2 regions of the Fictibacillus sp. 26RED30 genome follow, and region 2 is predicted to be linked to the other one. Evidence: riboswitches for the same ligand, from Rfam matches in the RefSeq annotation. Region 2 holds a riboswitch; the other holds the start of a gene.
What was found. Region 2 has a riboswitch for cyclic di-GMP ahead of IHV11_RS14055 (hypothetical protein). Riboswitches for the same ligand answer to the same signal wherever they lie in the genome.

Region 1 (9,475 bases), on a different contig from region 2:
ACGCGCAGTTGCACTTACGTACTTTATGCCAATGATTGCAGGTATGACAGGAAATACAGGCACACAGTCACTTGCAGTAGTTGTTCGTGGACTTGTATCGCATGACATCGATCGGCCGACCATTATGAAATTAATACTCCGAGAATTTGGTGTTGGTTTTATTATAGGAATTACATGCGGAATTTTAATCTCAATCGTGGCTTTCTTATGGAAAGGCAATCTAATATTGGGGCTTGTTGTGGGCAGTTCCTTGTTCTTCACATTAATAATTGGAACGCTTGCTGGAACGCTTATTCCGTTATTGCTATACAGATTTAAGATTGACCCAGCGGTAGCGTCGGGACCTCTTATCACAACATTGAATGATATTTTTTCACTCTTGGTTTACTTTGGTACAGCAACAATGTTTTTGTCTCATCTTCTATAGAAATAAGAAAATCAGTCTTCTGACTGGTTTTTTATTTTTGAAAAAAATGTTGCATTTTTCCAATTCGCGGATACAATTAAACAAAATAAGGAGGAGTATAGAGATGATAGTTAAGATGGATCAAACGTGGCATGAAAAAGTTATGAACTATTTGAGTGCAGAACCTGCGCTAAACTTATTCATCATCGCTGATATTGAGAATTTTGGTTATGAAACAGATTCTCAAGACATCTGGGCAGATGTTGAAGAGAACGGAGCGATCACAGGAATTCTTCTTCGTTATAAAGGAAACTACCTTCCTTACGCCAAAGGGGGGATTAATGCAAAAGCATTCTCAGAGATTATCAATAAAGATAAAAGTTATGAGATGCTTTCTGGTAAAAAGGAAATCACGGAGCAGTTTACTCCTTATTTACAGTTTGAGCGAACAAAAGAACTGTATTTTGCTGAGCTAAAAGATGCAACATCATTAAAGAAAAATATATCAAGAGAAAGCATCTTACAAGCAGAGCTTAAAGATGTTGATAGCCTCATGGAATTAAAATATTTGATCAAAGAATTCTCAATTGGAAAAACAGCTAAAGAAAGCTTGGAGCAAGCATTATCCACCAAAACAGGGCGCACTTATTTTATTAGAGAAGAGGATACCGTTGTTTCTTGTGCATCCTCTACGGCTGAAAATTCATTATCAGCGATGATTGTCGGCGTTTGTTCACACCCTGAAAAAAGAAACAAAGGGTATGCCTCACTTTGTATGGAAGCGCTATGCTACGATATTCTAGCTGAAGGGAAAACGCTTTGTCTTTTCTATGATAATCCTAAAGCAGGGTCGATATATAAGCGTTTAGGCTTTAAAGATATTGGATTTTGGAGTATGAACTATTCAGTCCAAACAACAGAAACCCAAAAAAACCAAGAAGTAGTGAAATAACTTTCAAATCTTTTTCTCCTCTGACAATTGAATGAAGTGAAGATGCGTAACTCTCGGCTAGGACGTTGAGGGCAGCCCGAAGAATGATGTGCCCAATAGCGAAAAAAAGACGGCAGAATCAACTCTAGCGATTCTGCCGTCTTTCTCTTTGGCACTTTTCTAAAAGATTGTTGCTTTAAACTCTTTGTCACCTTTGATAATTGATTGAAGTGGAAGGTGTGTGCCTACCACCTGAGATACTCCATGCAAGGCATGCGACGAGGAAGCTTACTACCAAGCATCACTTGTAGACGCAGGAGCAAGAAACTTCTTAAGGCGGGCAGTTTGAAAAGTGGAAGTGGCTCGTTCAGCCCCGAAAAGCAAAAGTTGAATGGGCCATGAAGGCGCACTTTGCCTTCTTGACCGTTAAACTTTTGACCTCGAGGGGCTAGCCACTGCAACTAGACAGCTGAGCCACTTAAGAGTGAAACGTACGAATGTGGCTCAGCGCCTGCCCCGTGGAAAGCGAGCAGCCTGGAACGGAAATCAACACTTCCAAAAGCAACAAAGTTTACGAAAACAGCCTTTTCTTTTGTTAACTAACCAAGCTTCCTTTCTTCGGCTTGTTCACTTGAGGCATTCTTTTCTTCATTTGAAGTTCTTAGTGGTATTTCTCTTAAGAAGAAGAAGGTTAATATGAATGCAGTGCCAATAACGATTGCGCCGGTTAAGAAAACGCCGTTTAAAGCATGACTCAATGACTCACGCAATATCCCAAGTACTTGTTTAATAACGTTTAACGATTCCGGTGGTAAAGCACTAAATTTTTCTAAAACAGCTTCTTGGTTCAGCAGCACTTGAGGATTTGCAAGCTCTTTAATCTGCTCGCTCATCTCAGGTGTAACACTGGGAGAAGAGGCGACTAACTTTTGGGACTCTTTGTTAAAGTGATCGGCTAGAGAGTTATTCATAACACTTCCCATGATTGAAACACCAATCGTACCACCAAGCTGTCTGAACAGCTGAACAGAAGAGGTCGCAACACCTAAATATTTATGTTCAATTGCGTTCTGCACAGTTAAGGTGAAGATGGGAAACGCGATTCCAAGTCCTGAACCTACGAGGATCATATTCATGATTGCTGTCGAATTAGTCGTTTGCGTATCCATAAAATGCATGCTTGTCATACCACTGACCATGATGAACAATCCAAGCATAGCCAATTTCTTGTACTTGCCTGTCTTAGTTATAATCTGCCCACTTATCGTGCTTCCTGCAACCATGGCAAGTGTTAATGGCATCATTACAAATCCTGATTTAGTAGCAGATGTTCCCATCACTCCTTGTATAAAGAAAGGCATATACATGATGGATCCAAACATGCCTGCTCCTAAAAAGAATCCGATTATATTAGAAACGGTGAACACTTTATTTTTGAACATATCAAGTGGTAGTACAGGACTTGATACACGCTTTTCTGTTAGCACAAACAAAAAGAAAGCTACGATCGTTACAGTGAAAAGTCCGATGATCTCTGGAGATACCCAATCGTATTCATTTCCTGCCCAGGTGAATGAAAGGAGAAGAGGAACCATTGTTAACGTTAGTAGCAGAGAACCTGTGTAATCAATAGATTCTTTCTCTTTTCTTTGTACAGAAGGAAATAAAAAGTAGATAGCAGCAAAAGCGACGAGGCCAAAGGGAAGAAAGATCCAGAATACCCAGTGCCAATGAAAGTGGTCGACGATGTATCCGCCTAATGTAGGACCAAATACGCTAGCTAAACCGAAAACACTGCTCATAATTCCTTGCCATCTGCCGCGTTCGCGAGGTGGAAATAGATCGCCAACTGCTGTGAAAGCAGTTGACATGATCATACCGCCTCCAAAGCCTTGAATACCTCTGTATAAGATGAGCTCAAGGATGCTTCCGGATATGCCGCATAAAAGCGAACCTGCCGTAAACACTCCAATCCCTAAAAGGATAAATGGCTTTCTTCCGTAAATGTCTGATAGTTTTCCAACTAAAATAGCAGTGATACTTGAAGTGAGCATGAAAATCGTGAAAACCCAGCTGTAGTATTCTATTCCTCCAAGATCAGCAATGATTTTTGGTAAGGACGTACCAACAATTGTTTGGTTTAACGCAGCAAAAAGCATAGCAGACATGATGGAAAGCATGATAATAACTTTCCGCCGCATTTCAAGATGTTCCATGCATCATCCTCCTATTCATGTTGTAAATAATTCACAATGTGAATTATTCGTTAAAAAGAAAACTGCTCTATTAATCAAGCAGTTTTGTTGAAGATTCTATCATTCGTTTTATGTCTCCATCTGTTAAAGCAGCAAACTTTTTTTCTAGGTAGTTATTTTTAATGTTATCCATTTTTCGTGCAATTTCTCTACCATCTTCAGTAATTTCCAAATAGACGATCCGACGGTCTGAATCTGATCGTACACGCTGAATATAATTCTTTCCAACAAGCCGATCCGTAACCGCGGTAATATGGCTTGATGAAACTTTTAATTCGTTTGCGATTTCGGAAGCCATCAGAGGACTTTGAATAAATAAAGTCTGAAGAACTGCAAACTCATTGCTTGGGATATAATCTGAGTACACTTCGTTCAAACCTTTTCTTAACGTGCGAAAAAGTCTGCGTAAACTCATTTCCAATTCGCGCTCTAAATCATTTCTTAATGGGGTTTGTTCTCTATTTTTCATTTTAACACCCTTGCTTTTTGTTTCTTCTTCTACTAGTATATGATAATTTATATTTAATAAGAAAGAAAGCAAAAGGTTTGGGGAGACACGGATTATGAAAAATTCAACATTATTTTTTGTGCTTTTAGGCTTTGGATTTTTGATCGGAGCAGCTTACTGGGTTTGGGCAATCACAACACAATCACAACCAGGTGGAATGTAAAAAAATGAGCCGTAATGGCTCTTTTTTTGTATAAACAAACACTTCTAATTTAAATAAATGGGAGGTGTTGGTATGAAAGTAAAGTATCAGATTACAACTAAACTTATTAAGAAAGATTGGAAGCAGCGTCCAGGAGGTAATCGTATACCACGCTATGCGGTTGCGCACGATACTGGTAACCCTAACTCTTCGGCTCAACAGAACCATAAATATTTCAATAGCAGACAACTAGAGGCTTCTGCACACGTATTCATAGATGATAAACAGATATTGATGATCATTCCATTGCAAGAAAAAGCTTGGCACGTTCGCTCTGACGTATCGGATGCTAATGAATGGGCGATTGGTGTAGAGTTATGCTATGGACCTTCCATAGATTTTAACAAAGCTTACAGCCGTTATGTATGGTTTTTTGCGTATTTATGTGAGATGTACCAATGGGACCCTGCGCGGGCCATAAAAGGGCACTTTCAGCTAGACCCAAAAAGAAGGACAGATCCTTTAAACTGTTTTCATCAATATGATAAAACATTTCCATTTTTCATTGAGGATGTTAAGTATGAGCTAAAAAAGTTTGTTGTTAACCAGAACGAGTTTAAAGAACTTGTCACTGCAGAAGAAAAGCTCTATAAGGTGCAGATTGGGGCATTCACATCTAGAGAGAATGCCGAAAACCTTTCTCGAAAAGCTAAATCTGCAGGATTTGCTGTTCATATTGATCACTCTTAAAACAATATATGGCAAAACAGCCTTGCGATGTGTTGATTTTTGATTCCAGGTCGCTCGCTTTCCGATCGGCAGGCTATTTTTTTGTGAGAATAGGTTTTAAGTACACAAATTAATGGTAAATAAGTTGGAGGTATGCCATTTTTTGTGTACATAGGGGGAAGCAGTAGAACATGGAGCAACAATTGAGGGTATTAGGTAAAAAAATCATTGAGCATAAATATGATCTATCAAAGAAAATTGATGAGGTGCGCGTATCACTTGGTGAGCATCCTACAGAGCAAACGGAATTTGTGTTAAACCTCCGTGGAGAACTATTTTCATACTTTGGAAAAGCTCTTTACGAAGATAAGAAAACATCACAAGAACATTTTATTAACTGGGGAAGAAAAAATGGCGAGCTTGCTGTTCAGCATGAAGTTCCGCTGGACAAAGCATTAAGCAGTACCAGATACTATAGAATGGTGCTTTGGGATTTCATACGTAACGAAATTAGTAATGAAAAATTCAGCGTTGAAACCATTTTGAAAGCCGCCTCTATCATCGACCCATTTCTAGATGAAACGGTCCATGCTTTTAGTGTCGCATATGTTGAGAATAATAATCGTGTACTTGGATTGGCTAGAGAGGCAATTGAAGAGTTGTCTGTTCCCGTTGTCAGGCTGACAAGAGCGGTTGCGGTTCTCCCGCTTGTAGGAACGATTGATACGCATCGCTCTAAGTTAATTATGGAAACTTCTCTTCAAAAATGCATGGAATTACAGATTGAACATCTATTTATCGATCTATCTGGTGTAGCCGTGATTGATACGATGGTCGCTCATAATTTATTTAAGGTAATAAATTCTCTTAAGCTTTTAGGTGTAAATGTAACCTTAAGCGGGATGCGTCCTGAACTTGCTCAGACTGTCGTTTCGCTAGGAATTAGTTTCGAAGGATTTTCAATTGCTGGAAACTTGTATCAGGAGCTTGAAGCAATGGGGATTCGACCTCAAAAAAATAAATAAACCACAAATACTTGCCTCTTAAGTAAGGCAGGTATTTTTTTCTAGTATAAAAAGAACGTTTGTTCGCATATAATATAAAAAAGGAGGTTGCTTCATGACTAACTTATTAATGAGATGCATTCAAGAACGGGTTGGAATAGAAATGATCTACCTCTCGCAAAAAGGTGATATCTCGCACCGTTTTGTAATTCCATACTCTTTCGACGGTCATACAATAAAGGGATACTGCTCGGCAAAAAAGCAGATTCGAAGTTTTCACATAAGAAACATATTATCCTTACATTCACGTTTTTTGTCTTCTTGAGATTGGGGGGATTGTCGTGCAATATGGAAGCGAAGAAGAGCGTTCGCTTATTGAAAAATTTGTGATGTATCCGATTTTACTTACAGTGTTTAATCGCGATCTGCAGATTATTTGCGGCTCTCCATTTAAATTGAGACAGCCATACGTTGCATTAGTAGAACAAATTATGAATCAAATCAGCAAAGATCTATTTGATGTACGAATTGAATTGAGAAAAAGAAGAATTAAAGTTATGGATGCACGCCGTGAGGAAGATATTACAGAATATGAAATCTTTATTAGGGGTTATCGTGAAATTATGAGGTTTCCAAACATTCATCTAAAAAACAAAGCAGAAACACTTATGCTTTCTTATCTACAAGTGACCGTAAAATAATGGATAAAGCATGCCAGTTTCATTTTCGATAACATCTGTATACAATGAACGTATTGCAGAAACATAAGATGATGATAATAGGATTAGAATTTGAATTGAGGAACCTTATGGAACACTTTATCCAGCTAGCTAGACAATTGAACAGAGAAATAATGATTGAAAGCCGCAGCCCATTTGATCCGGTATGTCCGGTGAATACACCACACCCTTGGCAGATGCTGGGCTGTGGGAACTATGCAGCGGTGTTTTCACATCCTGATCATCCAGCATATGTAGTTAAGATTTACGGCAGGGATGAGCATGGATTGTTAGAGGAAAAAAAGGTTTATGATCGACTAGGAACACACCCTGGATTTTCTGTTTGTTATTATTCCGAACAACGTTTTTTAATCTTAAAACGTATTGAGGGAATGACTCTGTACGACTGTGTGCATAAAGGTGTTAAAATTCCTGAAAATGTGATTTATGACATCGATGAAGCAGTGAGGCATGCAAAAGACAAAGGATTGTTTCCTAACGATGTACATGGAAAAAATGTCATGATATCCAATAATACAGGAATTATTGTAGACGTATCTGATTTTAGCCGATACGAAACTTGCAGGAAATGGAAAGATTTGAGGAAAGCTTATTTTACATTTTACAAGAAAACGCTGTATTACTTTCCAATAAAGATTCCTTATATTGTTTTGAATGGAGTAAGGATTGGGTATAGGTACTATAGAAAGTTAAAAATATCCAAAAAACAAAGCCTAAAATAATAGGATTAAAGAACTATTAAAATCATTGGCACAAATTACCTTAGTAGGATATAATAACTATAAATCAATAGAAACCTTTGTTATTAAGGGCAAACCAGTTGAAAAGCTGGGACGCAAAGCTATGGGCCTAAAGTATGGTGAACATGCAATGGCAGCCGGTTGCCAAAGGGAAACGGACTCGTGTTTAGACACAAGCGTTTCTATGAAGCTTTATTCTCGTATTTTGTAGTTTCTCTGCAGGAATAATGTGTTCCATAGAGGTTAAAAGTATCTAAAACATAAATTGAAGCCATTCCCTTTATTAGGTGATGGCTTTTTGTATGTAATTTTTGAGGGATTTGAGGGGTTGTAGAATGGAAAACTTCCAACTAGACTTACGCGCACTCAAAAGAAACTTGTTACCAGAATTTATGAAGTCTATTCCAGCCATGATACATACACACAAAGAACATCTAAGAAAAAATGAAGACTTTCATACGTTTCTAAACGGTTTTGTTGAGCAATACGAGAAGATACTAGAGAAATTTTTACGCGGGATTGTGCATGCAGTGTTTTTAGAAGAAGAACGATTTAAATCCTTTTTAAAACAAGGAGAGCAGAAAGCGTTTCGATCAGGTATTCATTTTTTAAGGCATCAACGAATTCCTCATCAAGCACTTGCGTGTTTTACAACGAGTATTAGTGAATCCGTTTTATTTGAAGTAAAAAAAGCAACGTCCAACGAGCCGTTAGTGATACAACTATTTATGTTAGATCGCTGGAACCGGATTTCTCACCATGCTGTTACAGGTTTTCTAAGCGGTTTCTCTTCTCAACAGTTTAAAGATCTTAAGGAGATTAGCATTCGTGATCCATTAACAAATCTGTATAATCGTCGTTACTTTTATGATTGTTTAGAAAAGGAGCTAGAAAAGGCAAATAGACTTAAGCTTCCTCTTACACTTGTCATGTTTGATATCAATAACTTTAAATTAATCAATGACGAGCTAGGGCATCACGCGGGTGACGAGATACTTCAGCAGATCGCAGAACTTTCAAAGCGACTAAAATTGTTCTCTGGATTTAGATTCGGTGGAGATGAATTTGTTTTTCTCTTACCAGGAATTAATGAAGATGAAGCATACATCTTAACTGAAAAACTAGAGAGTCAGCTTATCGTTTGGAATGAATCCATCTCATTAGCGTATGGTGCAATAGAATTACTTGCAGATGCATGCGAAAACATAGACTATTACCTGCAGCTTGCTGATGAGCGTATGTACACGAACAAAAGAGCTAGAAGTGAGAATAAATCACTGATTTGATCATGTAAAATAATGGGCCTTTCTGCTATGTTTTTCGCAGATCGTATAACGTAAAGGAAGTTGAATGCATGAAAGATTCATTTACGATTACGGAACACCGTTCTGAAACCATATCATCTTTGTTACGGTGGTTCTTTTTAATTCTTTGTATACCTGTTTTTTATTATCAACCTATATCAAGCGTCTTGAATTATGAAACGGAAACTTTTCCGATCCTTTTTATAATCGGCATTATATATATGACATCCACACAAGTTGTATTACACCGATTGCCAGAGACGTCACTGTACTACCGTGTTTTTACAAGAGGTGGAATTGTTTTTGATTGTCTTGCTTATGCATGGTTGATGCAGCTTACTGGTGGAGCTGATAGTCCGTTTGTTGCTGTTGGTTACCTAATCGTTATCCATGCTGCTCTGTATTGGAGGTTAAAGGGCGCTTTTATAGTAGGAACAGTGAGTTTTACCATTCTCTGTTACTTTTTTATAAGAGATAGTGGGTATTTGAACACGCTCTCTTCCTTTGAATTTTTAATGAAGAGCATCTTCTTATGGTTGATCGCTTTTTACGGCGGTGTGATTGCCTCAAAAGAAAGACAATATTATTTCGAGAAGAATATGTATCAGCTTCAATCTGAACAAGACTATTTAACAGGTTTGCTGAATCATCGGAAATTTCAAGAGGACGTATTGGAAAAAACAAAACAGAATAAACCTTTTACACTTGTATTATGT
Region 2 (9,475 bases):
ACTTTTACAAAAGCAGAAACCCAGAAATACTCGGAAGTCCTGTTCACGATGCCATTACGTTGATGGCCTGCATAAGAGAAGATATGTTCACGTTTAAGTCGCTGCCGGTACATATTGTGATTCAAAATGGCAATACGGCAAGAGGTCAAAGTATTGCCGATGTTCGGCCGTATGCACAGTTTGCAGATGATGAAAAACGACACCGAATCGCGTTTGATTTTGATTATAGCTATTTCTTCCGAGATTTTATGAGTATTATGACGGGTGAGACATTTTCATAGTGTTAGTTTAGAATCGTGGAAGGAAGTTAGGGGTTTTTAAGATCGTTTTAAGAGAACGAGGAAAGGGTAGAAACGGCATCATAATAAAAAACCGGTGATTCTACGAAACGTACGAACCCCGGTCGAACTTTAAGTGTCGTTTTATGTGATTAAGCGCAATTTTTAATTTGATCTAGTTTGTTTAGCTTTTCGTCTAGTATTTGGCTCAACTGAACAAGAAGCGGATCTGCAAGACTATTAACCTTTTTACTTACCTCATACATGGTCGTGCGAATGGCGTCTATCTCTGTAGTTAAGACAAGAGCATTGCTTCGGCTCATGGTCCATTCCCCCTCTAATATAATAACCACTTCTGCACCATTAATATCGGTAAATCTTGTAAATATTATATACCATATTTTGTGTCAAGTCTATTATTTTTTTACACATATAGGGGGACAGACCCCCTACAATTACACTTTTACATATTTTGTACTACTCCAGTAGACAAAATGTGCTTTTTTTCCTGTAAAACTTTGTTGCTTTCTGTCGATATACTTTTTGCTGCTTAGTAAAAAGTAACTGCAGGAGGAAGAAATGATTAAAAAAAGTCTACAGAGGCAAATTCTTGTGCCTTTTCTATTACTTATTGTGATGACTGGTTTCGTAGTGAGCGGAGTTAGTTATATGTTTAGTAAGCAAACAACCGTTGATAATTCATCGAAGAACACATCAGAACGCATGCATGATCTGGATGAGACACTCAACGGATTTTTAAAAGACAATGCCAATTTCGTTTCTGCTTATGCAGATTCGGCAACGATTAAGCTCCATGCAAAAGGAGATAGCCCAGACTATATTATTTCTAAGTTCGAAGACTATCATCTAGCAAATGAAGCAATCATGAACAGCTATTTCATTTCTGAAAGCAAAGAAGTGGTCATGTATCCTATACCTGCATCACCAGTTGAGGACATGACGCTAACGCCGTGGTACCAACAAGCAACAAAGAATCCTACTCAAGTCTTCTGGACAGATCCGTTTATTGACGAAGCGACAGACCGCCCGGTAGTAAAAGCCGTAAAAGCGGTTGAATACAGCGGGAAAGTCGTGGGTGTAACGGCAATTGATATCGCCGTAAATGATATCTTAACACTTATGCAAAATGTGAAAATCGGGGACACTGGTTATGCTCTTCTCATCGATAATTCGGGGAATTATATGGTGCATCCTGATACAAAGATGCTGGGGAAAAGCGCAACAAAAGAATCATTTTATAAAGGTATCACGAAAAAAAATGGAACGATCACGACCGACATCAACGGTGAAGAAAGAGTGGTCAGCTACACAAAGAACGACACAACTGGTTGGAAATTAGCAGGAACTGTAGCACTTAGTGAGTTTGAACAAAAAGCTACTGTCATTCTTTTACCGATTGGGATTGCTTTATTAGTCACTCTTTTAGTAGCGGCAGTCATCTCGCTGTTTGTTTCAAGAAGAATTACGGTGCCTGTGAATCAATTAAAGGATGCGATGCATGAAATCAAGAATGGAAATCTGCAGACAAGCGTCTCTATACAAAGAAAAGATGAGATCGGTGAACTAGCTTCAAGCTTTGATGAGATGTCTAATCAGATGCGGACGTTGATTGCCGAAATGGCTCAGATTACCGATCATGTGACAGATGCGTCTCAAACGGTCGTTGCGAGTGCGGAAGAAAATTCAGCATCCGCGCAAGAAGTTTCAACGACGATGCAGCAGATCGCAGCGGGCTCTTCTCATCAAGCAGAGTTGATGGATGAGAATGCAAAAGCTGCGAACGTACTAGCTGAGCGAATCAGTCAAGTTCATGCGCATGGCGAGACGATCGAAAAAGCGACACAGCAAATGAATGAAGAATCATTGACCGGTGTAAAAAAGGTGAGCATGCTAAAAGAGAAGTCTCTGATGACAACAGAAATGACAAAAGAGATGATTTCTTCTATTAAAAAACTTGATGAAACATCTGGCAGCGTTCAACAAATCGTTCTAACGATAAGCGATATAGCAAACCAAACGAACTTATTGGCGCTAAACGCAGCAATCGAGGCGGCTAGAGCAGGAGAATCTGGAAGAGGGTTTGCGGTCGTTGCAGATGAAGTAAGAAAACTTGCAGAGCAGACTGAACTATCTTTGAAAGATATTAGCGCATTGATTACGGATATGCAGCAAGTAACCGAAAACACCGTCGGACAAGTTCAAGAAGCAGCAGCTCTCATTCTTTCACAAAGCGAAGCGGTTGAAGAGACAGAGCAAAGCTTTACCGCGATTTCCAGTGCCGTTAAAGGTAATGCAGAAGCATTAAAAGATGTGATTCAGTCAGTGGATGAAATGACGAAGCAAAAGGATGTTCTCCTTGAGAATGCGTCGCATATCTTGGCGATCACTCAAGAAACAGCGGCTGGAACAGAAGAGGTTTCCGCATCAGCAGAACAGCAATCCGTGTCGATGGAGCAGTTGAACCACTTAGCGGATCAGCTTGAGCAGTATGCGGAACAAATGCGTACCCACGTCCAGCGGTTTACATTTTAGGGGTCTGACCCCACACAATTACATTAGTGCCGTTTTTGTCTTTTTCAAAAAGACAAAAACGGCTTTTTCTTTGATACGACTGACTTTTTGAAAAAGGAAAGAGTGTACTTTTACATCTGAACTAAAAGGGTTTAAAGCTCTACTACAGGGGTAATCTTGCTCTCAACATAATCTCGATATTGAGATTTCGAATTGCTAAACTGCTCAAGAAGGGTTGAGGTGTGTACAAAAGGGCACACCGATGGGGTTACATAATAGCGGTAACTGCTCCATTGATATTCTAAGGGGTACATGACCAGGTCAGCAGAAACGGGATTCAAATGAATATAGCGACTCGTGTCTAACAAATGTGACCGATCTTCGATTAATTCTGCTCCGTATCGACCTTGAAACACATGGCCAGTCAGTTCGTATTTCTTGTTGAAATACATAGCGTACGTTTCATTTAATTCTTTCATGAAATCTCCAGGTGGTGATTTGCTGCACAAAATTTGTAAGTGAGTGTGGTTTGTCATGAGGCAATACGAGAAGAGCTCAACAGCATGCTTTTTAACACAATGACTTAAGATCTTTAAATAGCGGTGGAAATCTAAGTGGGAATAAAAAAGAGGTTCCCTGCGATTTCCGCGGGTAGTCACGTGATAAACAGCATCAGGATACCAAATGCGAGGGGATCTAGGAATGTTTTTCACCTCCTTTCAATCGTATTTACATTATACGTCTTGCAAGTGAATCTGGGAAATGGGGACTGACCCCAAAAAAATTATTTCCCCCGTTGTTTTCAAGCAAAACCTTTATATCAGTTTTGGAATGCAACCGGTTCGAAACTTCTCTTTTCAAGAAGTTATCTTTTTTAGCAGAATTCCTATAAAAAAATGTCGAATTCAATCCATTAAACGAACTTTTTATCAAATTTCCCCGGAAATTATTCATAGGAAAGGGAATAGAGTTTTCCATTCTACATAAAATAACCCCGTATTTTTATTTAACGGAGGTATGTCATTTGAATCAGAACCAAAATCAACCTAACATGAATCCGCAAACAGGGAACAGCAATCCTGAATTCAACCATGTAAACATGCAGAACGGACAGGTACCTGCTCAACTTAACCATGGGGGACATGAGATGTTTGATGTTCATGAGATGCTGAGCGGAATTGTTGGAACATTGAACTTATATACACTTTGTAAAGGACATGTTCAGGATCCTGAGCTCAAAACGATGCTTCACCGTCATTATCAACACATTACAAAAGAATATAACGCGTGTGTACAAGGTTTTCAGACAGGAAAAGACCCAGCAATGCGAACAGAATCATACAAGATGGCTCAAGATAATGATTTTGTATATGGTTTGAAACCTGCTCAACCGGTTAAACCTATTCAAAGCGTTACAGAATTAAACGATCAATCCGTTTCGACTTTAATTCTAGGAACTTTGAAATCGAATGCTTCCCTAAGAGGCATGGCTACACTTGAAGTTACAAACCCAGTGCTTAGACGCGTATTAGCAGATGGAATTCCGAACTGGATCGAGATGGCATACGAATTGTCTATCTGGCAGAATAAAAATCATTACTACCAAATTCCTCAACTGAACCAACAAGATATGACGAGTATGCTTGGTGCATACGCTCCGTCTACTCAAACACAGCCACCTCTTCAATAAAAAGACCCCTAGACGAGTACCCAATAAAGGTGCTCGTTTTTATTTTTAAACATACTTAAACAGGGATATTATGAAAAGAAATAGAAAAGTTCATAAAAGCTGAAAGGACTCGACAACGAGAAATGAATTTGCCATAGTTATGAGTGGACTTATATTTTGTACTGAAACTCCAGGGGGTTAAGGATATGAAAAAGGGAACAGACTGGCGGTACCGAGTATCGAATAGAGAAGCTATCATGGGTACAGTGCTTGCCATTTTGAACTTTATCTGGTGGTATGCGTTCGCTTATGGCCTTGGCGGACGTCCTATAAAAGAATATACATACATACTTGGCTTTCCATCTTGGTTTTTTTATAGCTGTATCGTAGGATTTGTTGTTTTTACGATTTTAGTTTGGATTATGGTGAAGTTCTTCTTTAAAGAGGTTCCGTTTGAACTTGATGAAACGAACGAGAATGAGGAGGGAGATGTCGGATGAATTGGGATGTGATTCTTCCTTTAGTAATCTTTTTGATCTCAGTGTTCTTTGTAGGGATTTATACATCTCGGCACATTAGAAGCGGATCGTCATTTTTACAAGATTACTTTTTAGCAGGTAGAGAACTTGGTGGGTTTGTTCTTGCGATGACGATGGTAGCGACATACGGAAGTGCTTCGAGTTTTATCGGTGGACCTGGTGCAGCCTATCAATTAGGACTTGGCTGGGTGCTGCTTGCCATGGCGCAGCTTGTGACAGGATACTTCACCCTTGCTGTGCTTGGTAAAAAGTTTGCTATCGTTGCACGAAAGATTAACGCAGTCACACTGATAGATTTTCTAAAAGCGCGATATGAAAGCAAGTGGGTCGTTATTTTATCTGCAATAAGCATTGTGGTCTTCCTATTTTCTGCAATGGCCGCTCAATGGGTGGGCGGGGGAAGGTTGATCGAATCGTTTACCGGAGTTTCCTATACGACAGCACTTTTCATCTTCTCTGGCTCTGTCCTCGTGTATGTGATTGCCGGCGGCTTTCGTGCGGTTGTAATAACAGATGCAATACAAGGTGTCGTCATGGTAATCGGAACCATCATCATATTGGCCGGTACGATTATCGCAGGTGGAGGTATCGAGAACATCATGAGCGAGTTACGAGCGGAGAACCCAAACTTGATTACACCATATGGTTCTGATCAATCGCTTACTCCTCTCTACGTATCATCGTTTTGGATCTTGGTTGGTGTTGGGGTCGTAGGCTTACCGCAAATATCGGTGAGAGCGATGAGCTATAGAAATGCAAAAGCGATGCATCGGGCGATGATCATCGGAACGTTCGTTGTGGGGTTCATCATGCTAGGTATGCATCTAGCTGGTGTATTCGGAAGAGTCGTGCTACCGGGAATTGAAGTGCCGGATAAAGTGATGCCGCTTCTAGCACTCGAAGTATTGCCAGGGTGGTTAGCCGGTATCGTGTTGGCAGCGCCTTTAGCTGCGGTCATGTCGACGGTGGACTCAGTACTCTTACTCGTAAGTTCTGCAATTATTAAGGATGTATACATCAATTACATTAAACCAGATGCTGAAGAGCAATTTGTAAAAAAATTGAGCTTTGGGATAACAGCGGTTGTTGGACTGAGCGTATTCGCAATGGCGATTAACCCGCCTGACTTGTTGATCTGGTTGAATCTGTTTGCCTTCGGAGGACTAGAAGCTGCCTTCATATGGCCAATCGTATTGGGGCTATATTGGAAAAGAGGAAACGCAAACGGAGCGATTGCCTCTCTGATCGTAGGGGTAGGATCCTATATGTTCTTACATCTTAACTATCCAAATCTTTGGGGCATGCACACAGTAGTGCTGCCGATCGTACTTTCCTTGGTTGCCTACATTGTGGGGAGTTTCACAAAGGGGGTCAGACCCCAGACAAATACATTCTAGAAGCCAATGTCCACACTCGGTGGACATTGGCTTCTTTCATTTCTCCCCCTCAGCACCATCTTCTTTTCTACAATAAAATACTAAAAAAACAATTTATAGTAATATCTTACTAAATACCCATTTACAGAGAATGTGGCTGGTGGTAATTTTATATCAGAATATAATTAGATAAGTGTGGAGCTGTGAAGGTTATTCTGTATGTGGGCGCTTGGAATAACTGAAGCTAGTAGCGCAACCGACCGCTTTCTTTATTTGTTCTCTAGATAAAGGAAGGGGTATTTATTATGGAAATTTCACGTAAAGAAAAATTCAGCACGAAGAAAAAGACAGCTAAGAAATGGCCGAAGATTGTTTTAGCGACTACGATCGCACTTGGTGTAGGTACTACATCTGCGTACGCCGCAAATCCTAATCTTGCTAACGACTTATATAATAAGATTATGGAGTATACGTACCAATCTGAGATCGAGTCTGAGTTGAACAAAGAGAAGAATGACTTGCTTAAAAATGTGAATGTAGCAGTAAAGGGAATCATTGCTGACGCAAAGAAAGATCTAGATAATAACAAAGAAAAGATCATTCAAGACAAGAAAAAAGAACTTGAAACGCATTACAAACAAGAACTCGCAGAAATTACGAAAAGAAAGAACGAAGCAGTAAATAAAAAAACAGAGAACATGAGCACGGATGCGACACGTTCTTCCGAGCAAAAGAAAGCGGACATTTCTTCAGCCATTCAAAAAGAAATTCAAGAGTCTGATATAAATAAAAAATAATAACTTATTAAAAGAGCGGAAACTTCATTCTCCGCTCTTTTCCTTTTTCTGATATCCTAGAATATAGAAAATCTATGAACGGAGACAACACTATGAAAAAACTATTTCTAACGCTTGGGATCCTCTTTGCAGTATACGCAACGGCCATGCTGCTTCAAACGACCAACATGGATATGGGTCTTGCGGTTTTCTTCTTGTTAGGTGCTTTTTTCTTCATCCTTTTCTTCCGTTACAACACAGCTATGAAACTATTTAAAACGTACAAAAAAACGACGATGACCGTCCTGATTGCAACCATTCTTTTTGCAGCAACGCTAGAAACTTTTATTCTTACATCTGCCAACACTGATCCTGAGAAGGTTTCCTCCAAGATAGATTCGATCCTCGTACTTGGTGGCGGGACAAAGAATAATCGTCCGGGTGCTGTACTGAAAGGTCGGCTAGATCAAGCGCTCGCGTACGCAAAGGAACATCCAAATGTTACCATCATCGTAAGCGGTGGTCTTGGCTTCGGTAAAACGAAGAGCGAAGGATCTATCATGAAAAATTATCTCGTTGAAAATGGAATTGAACCAAACCGGATACAGATTGAAGAAAAAGCTACGAGTACATACGAAAACTTATTATATACAAAGGAAATGATACAACCGAACGACCAACTGCTTATCGTAACAAGTGACTTCCATCTTTTCCGAACAAAGATGATCGCAAAGCGTGTTGGCATTGAGGCAGAGGGACTAGGCTCACCGTTGAGAATTTCTTCTGTCCCACAAGCTCACGTTAGAGAGTATATGGCGATCATAAAAAGTTATTTTACTGACAGATAGAGGAGGACGGCTTCCATGAACAAAAATAAATACCATTGCTGCGCGACTTGTATAAATTTTAAACCTGAAAAAACGAATCAAGCGATGCGCTATCACTGCGTACGTTTAGGGTATGAAACGAAACCAGACTATCAGTTCAATTGTTGGGAGCCCAAACCTCATGTAGTGGAGCTCATGAATAAGGAAAAATAATTTTTGGAACAAATTAACACAAATACCTTGCATTACAAGTTAGTGCCGCATATACTATTGGTATATCTTGTTATGCAAGACATTCTTTTTTATCTATAACCCTTGTAATACAAGATAGTGAAATGAGGTGTAGCACATGTCGAACACTCAAATGTTAAAAGGAATTCTCGACGGCTGCCTATTAGCCATCATCAACGAAGGAGAAGTTTATGGCTATGAGTTAGCTGAAAAGCTTGAGTCATACGGATTTCAACAGACGAGTGAGGGAACGATCTATCCGCTATTAATACGAATGCAAAAAGAAGAACTTGTTACGACGACGCTAAAAAAATCAACGGCGGGGCCAAGGCGGAAGTATTATTCACTTACCTCAAAGGGCGAGGAAGAACTTCAAGCATTTATTGAAAGATGGAATCAATTAAGCCGTTCGGTCGATCAAATTTTACAAAAGAGAGGAAGCGGAAAATGAATGCGCCCAAACATACGTTAACAGCTGAAAGTCAGGATTTTTTAGATAACCTAAGCCTTTACTTGTTTTCGAGTGGAAAAAAAGATGAAGAGGTGAAAGAGATCGTAGAAGAGTTGGAAGACCACCTGATTGAAGCGGAAAAGCGCGGAAAATCAGTATCTCACATCATCGGCCATTCGCCAAAAGCTTATATGGAGCAGCTTTCAAACGAAATGTCATTTGATTTCAAATGGCTCTCTTACTTGCCGATCATCGTTCTCGGTGTTTTCGCCTATGTTTTGCTTGGTGATTCGATAAGAGGAGGCGTGAAGTACACGTTGCTTCAAGTGATCGGTTATCCGGCCGTTAGTGTCATCCTCGTGCTTTTCTATTTAAGAATGTTTAAGTTCTTAGCGAGCACTAAGCTTTCTAAAACAAAGACGATCATCACCACATTGACCTTAGGAATCTTACCAATTTTGTTCTTTTTAGGTCTTATGTTTGCAAACGATGCATATAAGACTCCGGTCGTCATAAAGCTTGGAACAACAGGAAACATTATCGCGGCACTCCTTGCTATCGCCATCTTTATTGGAATCTCATTATGGAGCAAAACCTGGTTCACAATCGTCATTCCAACCATGCTTTTTCTACCTGAATTTATAATCAGCCTGACCTCATTCGAAAAAGAAACGAAAGCCATCTTAACAATAAGTGTGCTGTTTGTAACACTTATTATCTATAACGTGTATACGTTTAAAAAAGCGAAAAAAGAGAACCGAATCTAAATGGTCGGTTCTTTCTTCTGAGTAGAAAG

Region 1: it holds a riboswitch for cyclic di-GMP, as region 2 does, so the genes downstream of both, IHV11_RS10800 (GGDEF domain-containing protein) here and IHV11_RS14055 (hypothetical protein) in region 2, are expected to answer to the same signal.

What each region holds. Positions count from the first base shown of each region.
Region 1 is NZ_JACZDV010000001.1:2,120,304-2,129,778, reverse strand. It holds gene mgtE (magnesium transporter) at 1-427, shown strand, start outside; gene IHV11_RS10835 (GNAT family N-acetyltransferase) at 531-1,358, shown strand; gene IHV11_RS10830 (MDR family MFS transporter) at 1,937-3,553, opposite strand; gene IHV11_RS10825 (MarR family winged helix-turn-helix transcriptional regulator) at 3,624-4,061, opposite strand; gene IHV11_RS10820 (peptidoglycan recognition protein family protein) at 4,336-4,992, shown strand; gene IHV11_RS21425 (STAS domain-containing protein) at 5,163-5,996, shown strand; gene IHV11_RS10810 (hypothetical protein) at 6,317-6,676, shown strand; gene IHV11_RS10805 (serine/threonine protein kinase) at 6,784-7,437, shown strand; cyclic di-GMP riboswitch class I at 7,516-7,604, shown strand; gene IHV11_RS10800 (GGDEF domain-containing protein) at 7,791-8,741, shown strand; gene IHV11_RS10795 (GGDEF domain-containing protein) at 8,810-9,475, shown strand, end outside.
Region 2 is NZ_JACZDV010000002.1:268,533-278,007, reverse strand. It holds gene IHV11_RS14090 (nucleoside hydrolase) at 1-281, shown strand, start outside; gene IHV11_RS14085 (aspartyl-phosphate phosphatase Spo0E family protein) at 431-601, opposite strand; gene IHV11_RS14080 (methyl-accepting chemotaxis protein) at 858-2,831, shown strand; gene IHV11_RS14075 (transposase) at 2,963-3,469, opposite strand; gene IHV11_RS14070 (spore coat protein) at 3,862-4,500, shown strand; gene IHV11_RS14065 (YhdT family protein) at 4,686-4,979, shown strand; gene panF (sodium/pantothenate symporter) at 4,976-6,415, shown strand; cyclic di-GMP riboswitch class II at 6,583-6,665, shown strand; gene IHV11_RS14055 (hypothetical protein) at 6,700-7,191, shown strand; gene IHV11_RS14050 (YdcF family protein) at 7,284-8,018, shown strand; gene IHV11_RS14045 (hypothetical protein) at 8,034-8,210, shown strand; gene IHV11_RS14040 (PadR family transcriptional regulator) at 8,347-8,679, shown strand; gene IHV11_RS14035 (HAAS domain-containing protein) at 8,676-9,446, shown strand.